Regions from separate parts of the Pseudoalteromonas sp. TAE56 genome, predicted to be linked through region 2. Evidence: predicted binding sites of a transcription regulator. Region 2 holds the regulator's gene; the other holds the start of a gene.
What was found. Region 2 encodes NrdR, which represses ribonucleotide reductase genes. Its sites were predicted from a motif close to AAACACNANATNTNGTGTTT; they were not measured.
Positions count from the first base shown of each region.

Region 1 (10,980 bases), on a different contig from region 2:
TATTGGCTTTCCGCCTACGGCAACCATAGCAAAACACATAGCTATACGGTGATCGTCGTAAGTATCTATAGCAACATCATTAAAATGTTCAGGTGGAGTAATTTCTATAAAATCCTCACCCTCTACAACTTCAGCGCCTACTTTTCTAAGCTCAGTTGCCATTGCGTACAAACGGTCTGTTTCTTTAACGCGCCAGTTATAAATATTACGAATAGCAGTTTTACCTTTAGCAAATAAAGCAACTGTTGCAAGGGTCATAGCAGCATCAGGAATTGCATTCGCATCTATATCTACGCCATTAAGCTCGCCTTTGCGAACAACTAAGCGCTCATCATACCAATCAATTTTAGCGCCAACCTGCTCCATTACTTTAGCAAAGCCTATATCTCCTTGAACCGATTTAGCGCCAACACCTTTAATTTCTATCTCGCCACCGGCAATCGCTGCGGCTGCAACGAAATAAGAAGCCGATGAAGCATCACCTTCAACCATAATACGCTCGACTGATTGATACTGTTGACCACCTTTAACGTTAAAAGTTACATAGTCACTGTGCTCAACATCAATACCAAAGCGCGCCATAACACCTAACGTAATATCAATATAAGGCTTAGATACTAAAGTACCCTTAATAGTTATATTTGTATCGCCGTTAAATAAAGGTGCTGCCATTAACAAGGCAGTTAAAAACTGACTTGAAATACTGCCATCAATTTCAACTTCACCGCCATTGATTTGGCCGCCTACGATTTTTAAAGGTGGATAATCTTTATGTTTTGTATAGGTAACATCGCCACCAAGTGTTTGTAGAGCATCAACTAAGTGCCCTATCGGACGCTCTTCCATGCGTGGCTCGCCTATTAACTCATATTCGCCACTTACAGCCGCAAGCACTGCTGTCAAAGGTCGATAAGCAGTACCTGCATTACCTAAAAATAATGGTTCACTTGGTGTTTTAAACACACCACCAACACCCTCTACAGTAGCTACAGTGCGTTCTTCATTAAGTGTTACATTTACACCTAAAAGCTTCAGAGCACCCAACATATGACGAATATCATCACTATCAAGTAAGTTCTCTACAACGGTGGTACCGCTTGCAAGTGCTGCTAATAATAAAATTCTGTTCGATAAGCTTTTTGAGCCAGGCAGAGTAACAGTCCCATTTACACGTGAAATGGGCTCTAAACGAAGCTGCTCCATTAGCTGTGCTCCTTTGCAAATGCAGCCATAAAGTCCACAAGTGCTTGAACACCTTCAAGTGGCATTGCGTTATAGATACTTGCGCGCATGCCTCCCACAATTCGGTGCCCTTCAAGTGCAAGTAAACCGGCCTCGCTTGATTGAGCAACAAATTTGCTATTTAAGCTTTCATCATTTAACCAAAATGGGACATTCATGCGTGAACGACAATGCTTAGCAACAATATTTGAATAAAAGTCTGAGTTATCAATAAAATCATACAGTAAATCTGCTTTAGCAATATTTTGTGCTTCCATGGCTTTTACCCCACCATTGCTTTCAAGCCATTCAAATACTTCAGCCGCTAAATACCAAGCAAAGGTAGGTGGGGTATTAAACATACTGCCCTGCTTTGCTTCAAGTGCGTAATCTAAAATACCAGGCTTTGGCAAACCTTCGCGCTCAAGTAATGTTTTACGAACAATAACAATTGAAATACCCGATGGACCGATATTTTTTTGCGCACCAGCGTAAATCAAATCAAATTTATTAACGTCTATCTCACGCGATAAAATAGTTGAAGACATATCAGCAATAATCGGCGCTGTTGGGTGGCTAGGTACATCAAAAATCTCTAAGCCATCGACAGTCTCATTAGGGCAATAGTGGATGTACGCAGCATCTTCTGGTAATTCCCAGTCAGCAACGGCTTTAATTGAAAACTCACCATCTGCATCATTACGGACATCCGTAAAAGACGTTTGAGTGAACTTATTCGCTTCATCTCTGGCGCTTTTCGACCATACGCCATTCTCGCAATAAAACGCTGTTTTGCCTTCTTGGTGTAAATTTAATGGCACAGCACTAAACTGACCACGACCACCACCATGCATAAACAGCACTTCAAATTCATCACTAATATTCATTAGACGGCGAAGGCTGGCTTCACATTTAGCTGTAAGCGCCAAAAACTCTTTACTACGATGGCTAATTTCCATCACAGACACACCTAGGTCTTGCCAATCTAGAAACTCTTTTTGCGCTTTTTTCATAACCGCTTGCGGAAGCATAGCTGGCCCCGCACAAAAATTATATTTACTCATTACCTTTGCCTCATTCCAGTAATTTAACTACTAAGTATGAACATTTAATACCAATCCGCTAAACCTTTAAAATTTAATGAATGAATATAATTTCACACTCTATTAATTTTTTTCAACAACATTAAAAAAAGCGGCCAAGGCCGCTTTTTCAATATCAATTATTCTGAAGGAGGATTATCATCCGCTACTTCATCAATAACCGTATCTACTGTTTCAACGTCTTCAATATCAATTAAGTCACTTTCTGTAACTTCAATCTCTTCTATACGTTGTAAACCAACTACTTGCTCTTCGTCAATAGTTCTGATCAAAATAACACCTTGCGTGTTACGTCCAACCGTAGAAACTTCATTAACGCGAGTTCGTACTAAGGTACCACGATTTGAAATAATCATTATTTCGTCGTTATCGTCAACTTGAACAGCACCAACAACAGCACCGTTACGTTCACTCACCTTGATAGATACAACACCTTGTGTTGCACGGCTCTTAGATGGGTAATCTTCAAGTTGTGTACGCTTACCGTAACCATTTTCAGTTACCGTTAAAATAGCACCGTCAGTTTTTGGTACAATTAACGATACTACGCGTTGCTCGTCTGGCATTTTAATACCACGAACACCTGTAGCCGTACGACCCATTGGGCGAACACCTTTGAAACGAATCTCAGGGTTGCCTTCTTCATCAAGTACTGGGTTACCGTTTTCATCAACAACGGTTGTTTCTTCAGCTTCTTTAAAGCGTACTACTTTACCAGCATCAGTGAACAACATAATCTCGTTGCTACCATCGGTAATATCAACACCAATTAAGCTATCGCCATCATTTAAGTTAACAGCAATGATACCGCTAGCTCGTTGACGACTGTAAGCCGTTAATGGTGTTTTCTTAACTGTACCGAATGCAGTTGCCATAAAGATGTATTTATCTTCAGCGTACTCGCGTACTGGCAATATAGCAGTAATACGTTCATCTGCTTCAAGTGGTAACAAGTTAACAATTGGCTTACCGCGCGCTGCACGACTTGCTAGTGGTAACTGATACACTTTAAGCCAATATAAACGACCCGCTGTAGAGAAACATAAAATCGTGTCGTGTGTATTTGCAACTAAAAGACGTTCGATGAAATCTTCATCTTTCATCTTCGTTGCTGACTTACCTTTACCACCACGACGCTGTGCTTCGTAATCAGACAATGCCTGATACTTCACATACCCTTCGTGAGAAAGCGTTACTACAACGTTTTCTTCAGTAATTAAGTCTTCAAGGCTGATATCGTGAGCCGCTGCATTAATCTCAGTACGACGTTCATCGCCATACTGCGCTTTAATTTCAACTAGCTCATCACGAATAACTTCCATTAAACGCTCAGGAGTCGCCAAAATATAAAGTAGTTCAGCAATTAGCTCTAATAACGATTGATATTCAGTTAAGATTTTTTCGTGTTCAAGACCAGTAAGCTTGTGTAAACGCAAATCTAGAATTGCTTGAGCTTGTTGCTCAGAAATATAGTATTGACCGTCGCGAATACCTAAATCAGCAGCAAGCCAATCTGGACGGGCTACATTATCTTCGCCTGCTTTCTCAAGCATACCTTGTACATGACCTAATTCCCACGGACGTGCTGTTAAGGCAATTTTAGCTTCAGCTGGTGTAGGGGATTTACGAATAAGTTCGATAATTGGGTCAATGTTTGCAAGCGCAATCGCTAAACCTTCAAGCGTGTGAGCACGGTCACGCGCTTTGCGTAAATCAAACACGGTACGACGAGTTACTACTTCACGGCGGTGAATAATAAACTCTTCAAGCATTTCTTTTAAATTAAAACACTTAGGTTGGTTATTAATTAAAGCAACCATATTCATACCAAACACAGTTTGTAACTGAGTTTGTGAATACAAGTTATTTAAAATAACTTCGCCTACGTCACCACGTTTAATCTCAATAACGATACGCATACCGTCTTTATCAGATTCATCTCGTAGCGCGCTAATACCTTCAATTTTCTTATCTTTAACTAGCTCAGCAATTTTTTCAATTAAGCGAGCTTTGTTAACTTGATAAGGAATTTCGTGAACGATAATTGTTTCACGACCTGTTTTTTCATCGGTTTCGATGTCGGCGCGTGCACGCATGTACACTTTACCACGGCCAGTTAAGTAGGCTTGTTCAATGCCCTTCTTACCGTTGATAATTGCAGCCGTTGGGAAATCAGGACCAGGGATATAATCCATTAACTCTAAAATAGTTAAATCAGGATTTTGAATAAGTGCCAAACACCCATTTACAACTTCAGTTAAGTTATGTGGTGGTATATTTGTAGCCATACCTACCGCAATACCCGACGAACCATTCACTAATAAATTAGGAACTTTCGTAGGTAAAACATCAGGGATGAACTCTGTGCCATCGTAGTTAGGAACGAAATCAACCGTTTCTTTTTCAAGATCGGCTAATAACTCATGCGACATTTTTGCCATACGTACTTCTGTATAACGCATTGCCGCTGCTGAATCACCATCAACCGAACCGAAGTTACCTTGGCCATCTACAAGCATATAACGCAGTGAGAATGGCTGAGCCATACGAACTATCGTGTCATAAACTGCACTGTCGCCGTGTGGGTGGTATTTACCGATTACGTCACCGACCACACGGGCCGATTTTTTGTAAGGCTTGTTCCAGTCATTACTAAGCTCGTTCATTGCAAACAAAACGCGGCGATGAACAGGTTTTAAGCCGTCACGTACGTCTGGTAATGCACGTCCTACGATTACGCTCATTGCGTAATCTAAGTAGGAGTTTTTTAACTCGTCTTCAATATTGACTGGCAGAATTTCATTGGCGAGATCAGTCATTTGATATCACATTCCTTCAGTATCAGCTCTCAACAACCCGGTATTGGGTATTAAGAGTATTGTTATTATTTCTAACAGCCATGCTATCACAATTAATTTTAATTTACAGGCGCAAAACTTTGCGATTTATCAATTTAGCCCTATATAATGGCCTCAGATTGACGAGGAAGTATTTTATGACCGAACATCAAAATGTAGATCACGCAGAAATAGCAAAATTTGAAGCCATCGCTGAGCGTTGGTGGGACCTAGACGGAGAATTCAAACCTCTTCACGAAATTAACCCGTTACGACTAGACTTTATAGCAAACAAAACGCAAGGCTTATTCGATAAAGAAACACTCGACGTTGGCTGTGGTGGCGGTATTTTAAGCCAAAGCATGGCACGCATGGGCGCAAAAGTAACCGGTATCGACATGGGTCAAGAGCCGTTAACTGTTGCTAAATTGCATAGTTTAGAGACAGGCGTAAATGTAGATTACATAAAAATACCGGCAGAAGAGTTTGCTTCGCAAAACCCAGAGCGCTTTGATGTAATAACCTGTATGGAAATGCTTGAGCACGTACCCGACCCAGCTTCTATCATTCATGCTGTAGCCGCACTTGCCAAACCAGGCGCGGATGTGTTTTTTTCAACCCTTAACAAAACACCTAAAGCATATTTATACGCCATTGTTGGCGCTGAAAAACTTTTAAAAATGGTACCTGAAGGTACACACGACCATAAAAAGTTTATAAAACCTGCACAGCTTATTGCATGGGCAGAGCAAGCCGGTTTAAAAGTCCGTGCAAGTACAGGGCTTTCTTATAACCCACTATCAAAGCAATATACGCTCAATAGTGACGTTAGCGTAAATTACATACTTTATTTTGAGAAGTTAGCTTAATGGCTAACTCTCAAGCCCCTCATCCCCTTATAGAGTACGATGCATTTTTATTTGATTTAGACGGCACCCTACTCGACACCGCTGATGATTTAGGTGCCGCTTTAAACGCAGTCCTTATTAGCAATGAAATAGAACCTGTTAGTAGTGATATATACCGTCCCGCGGCATCTAACGGCGCAGGCGCATTATTAGAGGCTGGTTTTAAAGAATTATGGGACAAACAACACCAAAGCGAGCTTATAAAGCAATTAGTTAACGAGTACGCTGCAAACATAGCAAAGCACACGCATTGCTTCAGCGGTGTTGAATCGTTACTTATCACCCTTGATCAGAAAAAGATCAAATGGGGGATCATGACTAATAAGCCTGGCTTTTTAACCGATCCTTTAGTGGCAGCTATTCCTGCATTGAAAAATGCCAGTGTAGTAATAAGTGGCGACACCTTAACTGAAGCTAAGCCATCACCTTTACCACTGCTACACTGTGCAAAGCTCATGCAAGTAGAACCAAAGCGCTGTTTATACATTGGTGATGCGCAGCGAGACATACAAGCAGGCAAAGCGGCAGGTATGCATACCGCAACGGCTCTTTGGGGTTACATCCCAAGTAGAGATGAAGCGATAGCTTGGGAAGCCAATTTTAACTGGCTAAGTCCAATTGACGGTTTTAACCATATATAGTGTCATGTTAATTATTAAACACTATATATTGTGATTGTGTTAGTTTTCACACAAAGCTTGCTGATAAAAAAAGCAGTCAAAATTTATTTTTAAAATGCGTAAATTTAGCAGATCATTAGTTGATTTTTGCATATTTCAACTTAAATGATTGTTCGAAGGTGAGTGTCTACTAACACAAATGCGTTATCCCAAAGTTATCCACAAATAGGGGCAATTATGTCCCTTGCAAAACAACTCAGACCACACTATCTTGTGATCTCTAAATTGAACAACACCAGATATTGTGGCCAAATGTTATTCAATTAAATTCGCCAATACGGTGAAACCTATAATAAATGAGTATGTACCTTGCTTCGGCGAGGTATAAAGCATTGGTCAAAATACATAATTCCCAAGGAATACAGGCAAATGAACCAACAGTTATCTGTAAGCAAACGTGACGGGCGCAAAGAGCCACTTGATCTGGATAAGATCCATCGCGTTATTGAATGGGCCGCCGAAGGTTTAAACAACGTTTCGGTTTCGCAAGTTGAATTAAAATCGCACATTCAGTTTTACGACGGTATTCGTACCAAAGACATCCACGAAACCATCATTAAAGCAGCAGCGGATCAGATTTCAAAAGAATCGCCTGATTATCAATACTTAGCTGCACGTTTAGCTGTATTCCATTTACGTAAAAAAGCGTATGGTCAATTTGAACCACCACGTTTATTTGACCACGTAACAAAAATGGTTGGCGATAAACGCTACGATGCTCACTTATTAGTAGATTACACAGAGCAAGAATTAGACGAGCTTGATGCATACCTTGATCATTCTCGCGATCTTAACTTTAGCTACGCAGCTGTAAAACAGCTTGAAGGCAAGTATCTCGTTCAAAACCGTGTATCGGGTGAAATATACGAAAGTGCACAGTTTTTATATATTTTAGTAGCAGCAAGCTTATTTTCAGACTACCCACGTGAAACACGTACTGATTACATCAAACGTTTTTACGACGCGGTATCATTATTTAAAATATCTCTACCAACGCCAATTATGTCAGGTGTACGTACGCCTACTCGCCAGTTTAGCTCGTGTGTATTAATTGAATGTGGCGACAGCCTTGATTCAATTAACGCTACATCGTCTGCAATCGTTAAATACGTATCACAACGCGCAGGTATTGGTATTAACGCTGGTCGAATTCGTGCTTTAGGTAGCCATATTCGTAACGGCGAAGCGTACCATACAGGTTGTATTCCTTTTTATAAGCACTTTCAAACAGCCGTTAAAAGTTGTTCGCAAGGTGGTGTACGCGGCGGCGCTGCAACTTTGTTCTACCCGCTTTGGCATCTAGAAGTAGAGAACCTACTTGTACTTAAAAATAACCGTGGTGTAGACGACAACCGCGTTCGTCACCTTGATTACGGCGTACAGTTTAATAAACTAATGTATTCTCGTTTAATTAAAGATGACTACATTACATTATTTAGCCCATCAGATGTGCCTGGCCTTTACGATGCATTTTTTGAAGACCAAGCTGAGTTTGACGCACTTTACGTAAAATACGAACAAGACGAGTCTATTCGTAAAAAACGTATTAAAGCCATTGAGCTTTTCTCTATGTTTGCGCAAGAACGTGCAAGTACAGGTCGTATTTATTTACAAAATGTTGATCACTGTAATACACACAGCCCATTCATTTCTAAAGTTGCGCCAATTCGCCAATCTAACTTATGTTTAGAAATTGCATTGCCAACTAAGCCACTTAACAACGTAAATGACGAAGAAGGCGAAATTGCCCTTTGTACACTGTCTGCGTTTAACTTAGGTGCAATAGAGTCACTTGATGAGCTTGAAGAGCTAGCTGAACTTGCAGTACGCGCACTTGATAACTTACTTGATTTCCAAGACTACCCTGTACCGGCGGCTAAAAATGCAACTATGGGTCGTCGAACGTTAGGTATAGGCGTAATTAACTACGCTTACTACCTAGCTAAAAACGGTAAGCGTTATTCAGATGGTAGCGCAAATGCATTAACACATAAAACCTTTGAAGCTATTCAATATTACTTAATGAAGGCATCAAACGAGCTTGCTAAAGAGCGTGGCGCATGTCCTAAGTTTAACGAAACAACGTACTCTCAAGGCATTATGCCAACAGATACGTACAAACGTGATTTAGATAAAATTTGTGATGAGCCACTTCATCTTGACTGGGATACACTACGTGCAAATATTAAAGAGCACGGTATGCGTAACTCAACACTAAGTGCATTAATGCCATCAGAAACATCGTCGCAAATCTCTAATGCAACTAACGGTATCGAGCCACCACGTGGACATATTAGCGTTAAAGCAAGTAAAGACGGTATTTTAAAACAAGTTGTTCCTGAGTATGAGCGTTTAAAAGATCAGTACGAGTTACTATGGGACATTCCATCAAACGATGGTTACTTGCAGCTTGTTGGCATAATGCAAAAATTTGTTGACCAAACAATTTCTGCAAATACAAATTATGATCCAAACAAGTTCGAAGGCGGTAAAGTACCTATGCAAGTCTTATTAAAAGACTTACTAAGCGCGTACAAACTAGGTGTTAAAACCTTGTATTACCACAATACTCGCGATGGCGCCTCAGATTCACAAGAAGATGCTCCAGAAGTGGAAGATGACGATTGTGAAGGCGGCGCGTGTAAAATATAACTGCTGATTTTTATTTTAAGCGGGCATTTAGCCCGCTTTTTCTGATAGTTTTTTGAGTGATAAACATGTCTTATACTACTTTTAGCCGAAACCATAATAACCAAATGCAAGAGCCAATGTTTTTTGGCCAAACTGTAAACGTATCTCGTTACGACCAACAAAAATACCCAATTTTTGAAAAGTTAATTGAAAAGCAACTGTCTTTCTTTTGGCGTCCTGAGGAAGTAGATGTAAGTAAAGACCGTTTAGACTTTCAAGCATTACCAGATCACGAAAAGCATATATTTTTAAGCAACTTAAAATACCAAACACTGCTTGATAGTGTACAAGGTCGTTCGCCAAACGTGGCTCTACTTCCAATCGTATCGCTACCAGAGCTTGAAACATGGATAGAAACATGGGCGTTCAGTGAAACAATTCACAGCCGCTCATACACACATATTATCCGTAACGTAACACAAGCACCTGAGCTTATTTTTGATGACATTGTTAGCAACGATAAAATTAGCGAACGTGCTGATGCCGTAACTAAATACTACGATGACTTAATTAACTCTGTTTCGCTTTACAACTTATACGGTGAAGGCAAACACGAGATTAACGGTAAAACAGTTATCATTAATTTATTTGAGCTTAAAAAGAAGCTTTACCTTGCAATGATGTCTGTAAATATTCTTGAAGCAATTCGCTTTTACGTAAGCTTTGCATGTTCGTTTGCGTTTGCTGAGCGCGAGCTAATGGAAGGTAACGCTAAAATCATCAAGCTAATTGCACGCGATGAAGCACTTCACCTTTCGGGTACTCAGCATATTTTAAACATTATGCAAGACGGTAAAGATGACCCAGAAATGGCGATTGTTGCAGCCCAATGCCGCGACGAAGCGATTAAAATGTTTGTTGATGCTGCAGAGCAAGAAAAAGAGTGGGCTGAGTATTTATTTAAAGATGGTTCAATGATTGGCTTAAATAAACATATTTTATGTCAGTACGTTGAATACATTACTAATGCACGTATGACTGCCATTGGCTTGCCAGCACAATTTGAAAATAACAGTAACCCTATCCCATGGATAAACTCGTGGTTAGTGTCTGATAACGTGCAAGTAGCGCCTCAAGAAGCAGAAATTAGCTCATACCTTGTTGGTCAAATAGACTCTCAAGTTGATGCATCAGAATTTGGTGATTTTGATTTATAATGAGTGACAAGTCTACTGCAAGCATAACGCTTGCAGAAAACAGCCAGTGTATAGAATTTACCGCTGGCTGCCCTTCTCTTCTACAGTGCTTAGAATCCATGAAAATAGACGTTGCATTCCAATGCCGCGAAGGTTACTGCGGCGCCTGTAGAGCAACGTTAGTGTCAGGTAGTGTTGAATATAACGAAGAGCCACTTGCGTTTGTGCGCGAAGGCGAAATACTCCTGTGCTGCTGTAAACCCAATGGCAATGTAAGTATTAATTTAAAGTAGTCTAAACGCTAAATACAGTTTATAAACGCCAATCTAATTGTTTAATACCCGATAACTAGCTCTTTAGCTTATTTACGTATCACTGAACGAGCTTTACACGCATTGAAACTG
Region 1 covers NZ_AUTN01000144.1:17,853-28,832, forward strand. Annotated here, with positions in the region: gene aroA (3-phosphoshikimate 1-carboxyvinyltransferase) at 1-1,203, opposite strand, end outside; gene serC (3-phosphoserine/phosphohydroxythreonine transaminase) at 1,203-2,285, opposite strand; gene gyrA (DNA topoisomerase (ATP-hydrolyzing) subunit A) at 2,444-5,143, opposite strand; gene ubiG (bifunctional 2-polyprenyl-6-hydroxyphenol methylase/3-demethylubiquinol 3-O-methyltransferase UbiG) at 5,320-6,030, shown strand; gene L656_RS0118210 (HAD family hydrolase) at 6,030-6,710, shown strand; gene nrdA (class 1a ribonucleoside-diphosphate reductase subunit alpha) at 7,119-9,401, shown strand; gene nrdB (class Ia ribonucleoside-diphosphate reductase subunit beta) at 9,467-10,597, shown strand; gene yfaE (class I ribonucleotide reductase maintenance protein YfaE) at 10,597-10,869, shown strand; gene pbpC (penicillin-binding protein 1C) at 10,949-10,980, opposite strand, start outside.
Region 1: the regulator NrdR is predicted to act here: its motif matches at 6,980-6,999, upstream of nrdA (class 1a ribonucleoside-diphosphate reductase subunit alpha).

Region 2 (10,980 bases):
GTGCAGCAAATGTACCAAATGTACCAGGTGCTTTAGGGGCTAACCCAGTACCAAAGCCCAGACCAAAAAACTGATGTGGACGCTTTAAATTAAACTTTCGGTTTTTGTTCAAACCAGCTCCTTTGCAAAATGCTCAAAACCTTGCTGCTTAAAATCAAACTTTTCACCGTTGTGTAAAAGCTCAATTTGGCCATCGCCACTTTTAATTTGGCCTATGCATGTTGCATCTACGCCATACTGACGTAGTTTTATATCTAACATACTTTTATTACTATCAGGTACAGTAAAAATTAATTCGTAATCATCACCGTAACTGAGAATAAATGGAAGCTGCTGATTAAAATCAAGGCTTGCTTGCATTGCATCTGAGGTCGGAATGCTTTCAATGTTCACCACAGCGTTTACTTGCGACATATCTAGTATATGACTTAGATCTGCGATTAAACCGTCCGATACATCAATAGCGGATGATGCAAGGCCTCGTAACACCTGCCCTGCAGCAACTCGTGGTGTTGGAAAGTCAAAGCGTTTATTTAAGTACTTTAAATGCTCTGGCTCAATATTTATACCTTGCTTGCGAGATTCAATTGCAAGTCCAGCATCACCTAGCGGACCCGTAACATAAATCCAATCACCTACTTTTGCACCACTACGGCGAAGTGCAGTACCTTCTGGAACAGTCCCTTTAGCACAAATAGTAATAGTTAATGGACCTTGTGTGGTATCGCCACCTATAATTTGCACATTAAAGTACTCAGCAATTTCATGCATGCCTTCAGTAAACTCTTCAATCCACTGTGGGTCAATACTTGGCAAAGTTAACGCAACTGAAACCCATGTTGGCTCAGCGCCCATTGCCGCTAAGTCACTTAAGTTAACAGCAAGCGCTCTGTGACCTAATGCTCGAGGGGAAATATCATCGAAAAAGTGTACGCCAGCAACAAGAGTGTCTGTTGTAACGGCAAGTTGGCAGTTTTGTGGAACGGTTACTAAAGCGCAATCATCCCCTATACCTAGGTTTACATCACGACGGGTGATCCCGCGACCTTTAAAGTAGCGGTTAATTAATTCAAATTCCTTCATACACAAAAAAGCCGGCCTATGCCGGCTCCCCTCTTTAACGGTTACTTACTTGCGTAAATGCTTAACAGCTTTATCAAGTACACCGTTTACAAATTTATGACTATCTTCAGCGCCAAATATTTTGGCCAGCTCAATACCTTCGTTGATAGCAACCTTGTAAGGTACATCGTCACGGAACTTAAGTTCATAGCTGCTTAAACGTAAAATTGCGCGCTCAACCATATCTAAGTCATTAAACGGACGTGTTAAATGTGGTGATACAGCTTCATCTAGTTGCTTGTAATTTACAGCAACCCCTGTCGCTAAATCTTTAAAGTATTCAACATCTATTTTAGTAACGTCTGTCTCGATCAACATTTGTTGTTCGATATCGGCAATTAGATTGCCACTTATTTGCCAAGAATAAACGGCTTGGAGTGCTAAGATACGTGCTTTACGTCTTGCTGCTGGTTTCACAAAAATTCCTTAAACTTAAATTTTATCTAACACATTAACCATTTCAAGCGCGCCTAAAGCAGCTTCGCCGCCTTTGTTGCCCATTTTGGTGCCAGCACGCTCAATTGCTTGTTCAATGCTTTCTGTGGTTAATACGCCAAATGCAACCGGGATATCATACTCAAGTGATACTTGCGCAAGACCTTTGTTTGATTCGCCAGCAACTAGGTCAAAGTGTGGTGTCCCACCTCTGATCACTACGCCTAATGCGATGATTGCATCATACTCTTTTTTTGCCGCAACGCGTTTAGCCGCTAAAGGTAATTCTACCGCGCCTGGTACATAAATAACGGTAATGTCGTCATCAGATACGCCACCAGTGCGTTTTAGCTCATCAACAGCACCTGCAAGGAGACTGCTACCAATAAAGTCATTAAAACGAGAAATGACAATGGCAAACTTCTTGCCTGGAGCGTACTTATTACCTTCAATAATTTTCATTTGATAACCCTAAAAATAAGTTCAAGCGGTTGCGATTGCGCAAAAATTGCTGCGCATCATACCATAAAAATAAAATAATAGACTAGTTAAAAGCAGAGCGCTTATTGCGGCTCAACGTAATCAACAACTTCTAAATGAAAGCCCGAAAGTGCATGGTACTTTTTAGGCCGACTCATTAATCGCATTTGTTTAATTCCAAGATCTGCAAGTATTTGCGAGCCTACGCCAACAGTACGCGATGTACCTTTAAATTTACGTGGCGTAACACTTTCGCCAGCATCAGCTGCTGCGAATGCTTTTACAGTCGCCTCTAATTCTTCAGTGCTTTCTTGTTTACCTAAAATAACTAAAGCACCTTTGTTTTTAGCAATATAAGCCATTGCTTCTGAAAGGCCCCAACTACGGTCAGCACTTCTATCTGAAAGTAGAATATCGTTAAAGGTACTTTGCAAATGTACACGTACATTTGTCGGCTCTTGCTCTTTTATATCGCCTTTAAGCAAAACGTAATGTAATTGGCCGTCAATTGTGTCTTTGTAAGTAACTAAATCAAATTTACCGTGAATAGTTGGTAACTTACATTTTGCAACTTGCTCAATTGTTGTTTCGTTTAAGTTACGGTATTCGATTAAATCAGCAATAGTACCAATTTTAATACCGTGCTCTTTCGCAAAAACTTCTAAATCAGGGCGTCGTGCCATAGTGCCATCGGCATTAAGTATTTCAACAATAACAGATGATGCTTCAAGCCCAGCTAAACGCGCTAAATCACAACCTGCTTCAGTGTGTCCTGCACGAGTTAACACGCCACCAGGTTGTGCCATAATGGGAAAAATATGACCAGGCTGAACAATATCACTTGGGACTGCGCCTTTAGCTATAGCCGCTTGTACTGTACGCGCTCTATCTGCAGCTGAAATACCGGTTGTAACACCTTTTGATGCTTCTATCGACATTGTAAAGTTAGTCGAAAATGCAGCACCATTGTTTTTAACCATTAACGGTAAATCAAGTTGCTCGCAACGCTCTTGCGTCATGGTTAAACATATTAAACCACGGCCATGAGTGGCCATAAAGTTAATCGCTTCTGCGCTAATATGCTCAGCAGCTATTATTAAATCGCCTTCATTTTCTCTATCTTCATCATCCATTAAAATAACCATTTTACCGGCTTTAATATCATCGATGATTTCTTGCGCGCTGTGTAAATTCATAAATTTGCTCGTGTAAGTTGTCAGTTTCGTTATTTAATAAAACCCGCTTTAGCGAGTAAGCTCATCGAAATATCAGAGCCCGTTGGTTGCTCTGCACCCTTTATAAGGCGCTCTAAATAACGTGCAATTTGATCGACTTCTAAATTAACTTGGGTACCTACTTTAAAATGAGCAATTGTGGTTTGCTCACTCGTGTGTGGGACAATTGTTAATTTGAATTTATTGCCCTCTACAGCGTTTACTGTCAGGCTTATACCATCAATACATACCGAACCTTTGTACGGAATGTATTTCATTAAACTTTCTTCGGTTGTAAGCCAATATTCTGTTGCTCGAGCGTTTGCTGTAATGCTTGTAATAGTTGCTATGCCATCAACATGGCCAGACACTAAATGACCGCCCAAACGCGATACAGGTTGCATGGCTTTTTCAAGATTCACCGTTTGCCCTAAAGCATAGTGAGCAAAACCGGTTAAACCAATCGTCTCGTTAGATAAATCAGCACTAAAACCGTCAATATGTTTATCAACTACGGTTAAGCAAACGCCATTGGTTGCAATGCTGTCGCCTAGCTTTACGTCTTTCATATCAAGATCAGCACTTTGGATACGAATGGCTAAGTCGCCTTGTTTTTTTTGTAATAAAGCAATTTTGCCTGTGGCTTCTATTATCCCAGTAAACATAGCGCTACTCTTTTTTATTAAGTGATTTTAATGAGTTTTTAACGCGGTGATACGTAAATCGTCACCAATGCGCGCACATTCATTAAATGTTAAATCAACGGTGTTTTGCATACTCGTCAATTCAGGAAAATTAACTAAACTTTTTGCATCATGACCCATGAGTTTAGGCGCTAAATAAAAAACAAACTCATCTATTAAATCAAGCTCTGTCATTTTACCAGCAAGTGTTGCCCCAGCTTCAAGCCAAACATTATTAAACTCTAGTTGCCCAAGCTTTTCTAAAACAGCCTGTAAATCAACTTTGCCATTGCTTTCACTTACTTCAATATGTTTTACAAAATGCGGCCATTGCAATGATTTATCAACCTTAGTCGTAAATATTATTACATCACTTTGGATTTTAAATAAAGCAAGGTTAGGCGTTAAACGGTTTTGAGAGTCAATAATAACACGCACGGGCTGGCGAAGCGGTAAATTGGTAGGTAGCGTGCAAGGCAACTCGCTTAGTCGTACATTAAGTTTAGCATCGTCTACTAACACGGTATCGGCACCAGTTAAAATAGCGCAACTTTTCGCTCGGTATAATTGTACGTCTTGGCGAGCCGCTGGACTTGTGATCCACTTACTTTGTCCATTTTTAAGCGCTGTTTTACCATCTATACTTGCTGCCATTTTACAGGTCACATAAGGTAAGCCTTGCTCCATTCGCTTAAAAAAGCCAACGTTAAGTGCGCGTGCTTGTGATTCAAGTAATCCATAAGCAACTTCAATACCGGCATCGCTCAGTATTTTAAGGCCTTTGCCCGCAACCTGTGGGTTTGTATCAACCATAGCGGCAATTACTTTTACAACGCCCGCCTTTTTTAAGCCTTCAGCACACGGTGGCGTACGCCCATAATGACTACAAGGTTCAAGCGTTACATAAGCCGTTGCACCTTGTGCATTATTACCCGCTATTGCCAGTGCATTTACTTCTGCATGGCCTTGACCTGCTAATTGATGAAAACCCTCGCCAATTATTTGATTATTCTTAACTAATACACAGCCAACATTAGGGTTAGGCGTGGTAGTAAACTCGCCTTTTTTGGCAAGTTCTATGGCGCGTGCCATATACATTTCGTCATGTTCGGTAAAAGTAGTTTGGCTTTGCATTGTTATACCAATTGCGTTAAATAAGTGTTCTATTATAGCGCTAAGAAAATAGCGTAATAACAAGGCGAAAATTATGACATATAGTTATTCTATATAAATAATTTTTAACGCAGTGAGTGCGCTATTTAATGCGATAGAATGATCATGTTTTAATAAAATTGGTATTACTCCCCTAAGCGGGCAATCTCTTCGCCAAATTCGCGTATATCTTCAAACGAGCGATAAACAGATGCAAATCTTACGTACGCTACTTTATCGAGCTTTTTGAGGGCTTCCATAATACATTCACCCACCAAATGGCTTGAAATTTCTCGCTCACCCGTTGCGCGTAGTTGCGATTTTATTATATTCACGACTTCATCTACTTGCTCTGTGCTCACTGGGCGCTTTTCGAGTGCGCGATTTAAGCCATTTAATAATTTATCTTCGTTAAATGGTTCACGGCTGCCGTCTTGTTTAATAACACGAGGCATAACCAGTTCAGCGCCTTCAAATGTAGTAAAGCGCTCGTGGCAGTCGTTACACTCACGACGCCTGCGAACTTGATGGCCTCCGCCAACAAGGCGTGAGTCAATAACTTTAGTATCTTTTGCGGTACAAAATGGACAATGCATAGCTCGGTACTTCCGTTTTAAAACAAAAAAGACCGCTAAATAGCGGTCTTTTATCTTAGCAAAAAAATAGGGCCTGTTGACCTTTCAGGATTAAATTTGTTCTATCTAGGGGCGATTTAATCGCGGCGCGAGGTTTGTAACCTAGTGGGCTAAGTAAAAACCGAGCAACAAAGAGTAAATCGCCCCTAGGACGAACCCGAGGGCAGTGCATGTTTGGCATTTATGCTGCGTTATCGCCTATTTGTGTGGAGTAACCACACTACATAGACTCTGCCTTGCCTAAAAACCAAACATACTACTGCAAATTAAACCTCGAAAGATAAACAGGCCCTTAGCCTATGTGCTCTCAATTACTGCTGCTTATGCAATTAAGCGTAAACAGGTAATTTTGCACAAATTGCTTTAACTTTTTCTTTAACTTGCGCCTGTACAGATTCATCAGTGATGTTATCTAGTACGTCACAAATCCAGCCAGCAAGCTCTTTTGATTCTGCTTCTTTAAAACCACGGCGAGTAATTGCAGGAGAACCAATACGCAAACCAGATGTTACAAACGGTGAACGTGGATCGTTTGGCACTGAGTTTTTATTAACGGTGATATTAGCGTTACCAAGGGCTGCGTCTGCATCTTTACCAGTAATATCTTTGTCGATTAAATCGAGTAAGAATAAGTGGTTTTCAGTTTTGTCAGATACGATTTTGTAGCCACGTTCTTGCATAACTGCGACCATTGCTTTTGCGTTTTTAACAACTTGTGTTTGGTATACTTTAAACTCTGGTTGAAGTGCTTCTTTAAATGCCACTGCTTTTGCTGCAATAACATGACATAAAGGACCGCCTTGACCACCAGGGAAAACAGCGCTGTTAAGCTTTTTGTAGATTGCTTCGTCGCCACATGCAGAAATAATCAAACCACCACGAGGGCCTGCAAGTGTTTTATGCGTAGTTGTAGTTACAACGTGTGCATGAGGAACTGGGCTTGGGTAAACGCCTGCCGCAATTAAACCCGCAACGTGAGCCATATCAACAAACAGATAAGCACCGATTTTGTCAGCAATTTCACGGAATTTAGCCCAATCAACAATACCTGAGTACGCTGAGAAACCACCAATGATCATTTTTGGTTTGTGCTCAAGTGCTAGTGCTTCAACTTGTGCATAATCAATTTCGCCCGTAGCTTCATCTAGTCCGTATTGGATTGCGTTGTAAAGCTTACCAGAAAAACTTACGTGAGAACCGTGAGTTAAGTGACCACCATGAGCTAAGCTCATACCTAGTACAGTATCGCCAGCATCTAATAATGCTAGAAAAACAGCTGCATTTGCTTGCGAACCAGCATGTGGCTGTACGTTAGCGTAGTCAGAACCAAATAATTCGTTAGCACGGTCAATTGCTAATTGCTCAACAACATCTACATGCTCACAACCGCCATAATAACGTTTGCCAGGGTAACCTTCTGCGTATTTGTTTGTAAGCTGTGAACCCTGCGCTTCTAGTACGCGTGGGCTACAGTAGTTTTCTGAAGCGATTAGTTCGATATGCTCTTCTTGGCGAGCAGTTTCTTTGGTTATCGCGTCAAATAACTCTGGATCAAAATCCGAAATATTCATGCTACGTTCTAACATTGGGGTCTCCTAGGGCAACGTGTATGGTGTTTTTTAGAGGCTTTATTGTACGCTTTAAACGACTCTTTGCCTACGCTCTTAAGTTGAGGATATTTAAACAGGGATTGAAACTATTTCACAGCCCTTTTAAGATGATATTTTTTTATAAAGCCATAATAATTTTAAATGAATTATATTTACTACATTTAATTAGTAAATATAACTAAATGTATTCATCCGTTTAAAGTTATAAAAAAAGCGGCTCAAGCCGCTTTTTCTTGTAATTTAACTTAGCCTAGTTTATCAAGTATTTCGGTACGTAACGCGTCGTAATCGGCGTTCATATCGCTTGCTAGGCATGGTTTTGCTAGTGCATCAGCAAGTGGTTTTGGCATACCTAATTCAATATTTAGAATACCCTCTACGCTTTCTTTAAACTTAGCAGGATGAGCGGTCGCTAAAAAGATACCCGCGGCACCAGGTGCACGATTTTCAACAAGACCTTGGTAAGCAATAGCAGTATGAGGCTCTGCAATATAGCCAGTTTGTTGAATTTTTTTCATCACGGCTTGCGTGTCTTGCTCGTTTACGCTTGTTGAATAAAAATTATCGTAGCTAAACCAGTTATTATCTAACATTGTTTGTACACGCGGCCAATTGTTTGGCTTACTTACATCCATCGCATTTGAAAGCGACTCAAGTGTTGCATTTGGCGTCCAGTTTTTATCAAGCATAAAGCGCGGCACAGTATCGTTTTGGTTTGTTGTTGCGCTTAATTTACCTACAGGTAAACCAATAACCGCACCAATCATTGCGGCGCACACATTACCAAAGTTACCACTAGGCACTGATATATGCGCTGTTGCGCGTTTTTCTTTCGGTAACTGTGCAATGGCTTCAAAGTAGTAACAAACCTGAGCAACTAAACGGCTAATATTAATTGAGTTAGCTGAGTTAAGCCCAAGTGTTGATTTAACTTCTTCATCTAAAAAGGCATTTTTAACTAGCTCTTGGCAATCATCAAAGCTGCCCTCAACTGCATAACAATGAATATTGTTACCTAGCGTAGTAAATAGCTTTTGCTGAGCAAGTGAAATTTTGCCTTTAGGGTATAAAATTACTACGTCGATATTTGGTTTATTGTAAAAAGCATGCGCTACAGCTGCACCGGTATCGCCCGATGTTGCTGTTAAAATAGTTACTTTTTCATCTTTATTAAACTGCGTTAAACACTCTGCCATAAAGCGACCACCAAAGTCTTTAAACGCAAGTGTAGGACCATGAAACAGCTCTAAACAGTATGTGTTATCTTGTACTTCCACCAGCTTAACGGGAAAGTTAAATGCATTTTTAACCATTTGTGCCACAGTATCGCTTGGTAGCTCATCTCCAATTAGGTGAGATAATATTTTGCCGCTGCGCGTAACAAAGTCCATATCAAGCAATGCATCAACATCGGACAGTGGGGCTAGTGATTCTGGAAAAAATACACCTTGGTTACGACCCAAACCTGTTTTTACGGCTTCAACGAACGACACTTTTTGTGAGCTATCTTTTAAATTATGTAATTGCATGACTACCTATCCTATAAAACTGTTAGTTGACGCGTGCCGTCGTTATCTAATTTACAAATGTGGCAAAAGCCTTGCTCGTTAATGTAATTGGTTTCTAACCACTGCGCGCATTGCTGTGCAGCTTCAAGTGTTTTACATACGCTAAACAAGGTGGGTCCTGCGCCCGAAATACTGACTATTTCAGCGCCCAGCGCTGGCAAGCTTGCTTTGGCTTCACTAAAACCTTTAATAAGCGGTGCGCGGTAAGGTTCTGCTATTTCATCTTTCATTATGCTTAGCGCATCGTCAAAACGATTAGTTAACAGCAAGCTACTAAATGCCGATAAACGCTGAGCAAACTCAACACTTGCATGCATGCTCAACTCTTTTGGTAAAACAGAGCGCGCTTTTGCGGTATTAAGCGAAAAACCAGGAAACGCAGCAACGTAGTACCAGTTTTCATCAACAGGCAGTGTAATTGATTTATCAGGAATTAAATCACCAGTTAACTGCAAACCACCTAAATAACATGGCGTGATGTTGTCGTAATGACGACCGCCGCTTACTACAGCTTCAAAGTCAGCCATCAGTTCAATAAGCTCAACCTGACTTAAATTAGTTTTTGCAAACTTATCAAGGGCAGCAAAAGTAGCCACAACCGAACACGCACTAGAGCCAAGTCCAGATCCAATTGGTAAGTTCTTTTTAAGCTCGAGCTTTACGCTTGGCATATTAGGCGCAACATGCGCTCTAAAATGCACTAAGCACTGGTACGCTAAATTTTCATTAGCATCACTTGGTAACTTGTGAGCGTACTCGCCTGTGCAAATAAATTCGTCGCTTGGTGCTGCGCTTACAACGGCTACATCGCCTAATAAACTGCCATCAATTGGCGCAAGCGCTGCGCCAAGTGCATCAAAACCTACAGCAAAATTACCAATAGACGCCGGAGCATATACTTCAATCATAACGATCTCCTAGCGCGATAACGTTTTTAAAATATCAGCAAATACACCTGCGGCTGTTACTTCTGAGCCAGCGCCATAACCACGAATTACAAACGGACGTGGCTGATAATATTGGCTTAAAATAGCCAGCGCGTTTTCACCATCACGAATGACACTAAGTGCATGTTTGGCATCTACTGCTTCAATACCTACTTTACAGTGGCCTTCTTTAATTGTGCCTACATAGCGAAGTACTTTGCCTTCACTAGCAGCACTTTGAATAAGCTTGTTAAAATCAGCATCTAAGCTTGGTAGTTTTGCCATAAACTCATCAACGCTATCGCCCTGTGCAAAACCTGATGGTAATACAGACTCAACTTCAATATCGCTTAACTCTAATTTCATACCGGCTTCGCGAGCAATGATCAATAACTTACGTGCTACATCGGTACCCGATAAATCATCACGAGGATCGGGCTCAGTAAAACCGCTTTCTTTGGCTTTAATAGTTGCCTCAGAAAGTGATAAACCATCTTGAAGTGCGCCAAACATATACGAAAGTGAACCTGATAAAATACCGCTAAACTCTAATAACTCATCACCCGCACCAAATAATGACTGTAAGTTGTCGATTACTGGTAAGCCTGCACCTACGTTTGTTTCGTATAAAAATTTACGATTATTCTTTTGCGTTGCTGCAATTAAATCTTGGTAATACGTGTATGAGCTTGTTGTTGCTTTTTTATTGGCAGCAACCACATGAAAACCTGCATTTAAAAAGTCTACATACTGCGCAGCAAGTGCATCCGACGACGTACAATCAACAAGTACAGGATTTACTAAATGATTTTGCTTAACAAACTGCTCTACTAGTTTTAAATCAAATGCCTGCTCAGATGAGGCCAATTTTTGCTGCCAATCGCCAAAAGCAATACCTTCACTATCTAGGTGTAATTGACGAGAGTTAGCAACACCATACAAGTTAAGTTTAATATTACGTTTTTCAAGCCACGCTTGCTGACGCTCAAGCTGATTAATAAGCTCTTGCCCTACTAAGCCACAACCTAGTAAAAACACATCAATTGACGGCACATGCGTGAAAAAGTTTTCATGGCATATTTTCACGGCGTCGTTACATAACTCACCATCAATTACCGCAGAAATAGCACTTTCTGTAGAATCCTGTGCAATTGC
Region 2 covers NZ_AUTN01000131.1:30,382-41,361, forward strand. Annotated here, with positions in the region: gene L656_RS0115325 (phosphatidylglycerophosphatase A family protein) at 1-112, opposite strand, end outside; gene thiL (thiamine-phosphate kinase) at 109-1,083, opposite strand; gene nusB (transcription antitermination factor NusB) at 1,129-1,539, opposite strand; gene ribH (6,7-dimethyl-8-ribityllumazine synthase) at 1,555-2,019, opposite strand; gene ribBA (bifunctional 3,4-dihydroxy-2-butanone-4-phosphate synthase/GTP cyclohydrolase II) at 2,121-3,233, opposite strand; gene L656_RS0115350 (riboflavin synthase) at 3,263-3,916, opposite strand; gene ribD (bifunctional diaminohydroxyphosphoribosylaminopyrimidine deaminase/5-amino-6-(5-phosphoribosylamino)uracil reductase RibD) at 3,944-5,068, opposite strand; gene nrdR (transcriptional regulator NrdR) at 5,233-5,682, opposite strand; gene glyA (serine hydroxymethyltransferase) at 6,051-7,307, opposite strand; gene thrC (threonine synthase) at 7,577-8,860, opposite strand; gene thrB (homoserine kinase) at 8,872-9,807, opposite strand; gene thrA (bifunctional aspartate kinase/homoserine dehydrogenase I) at 9,817-10,980, opposite strand, start outside.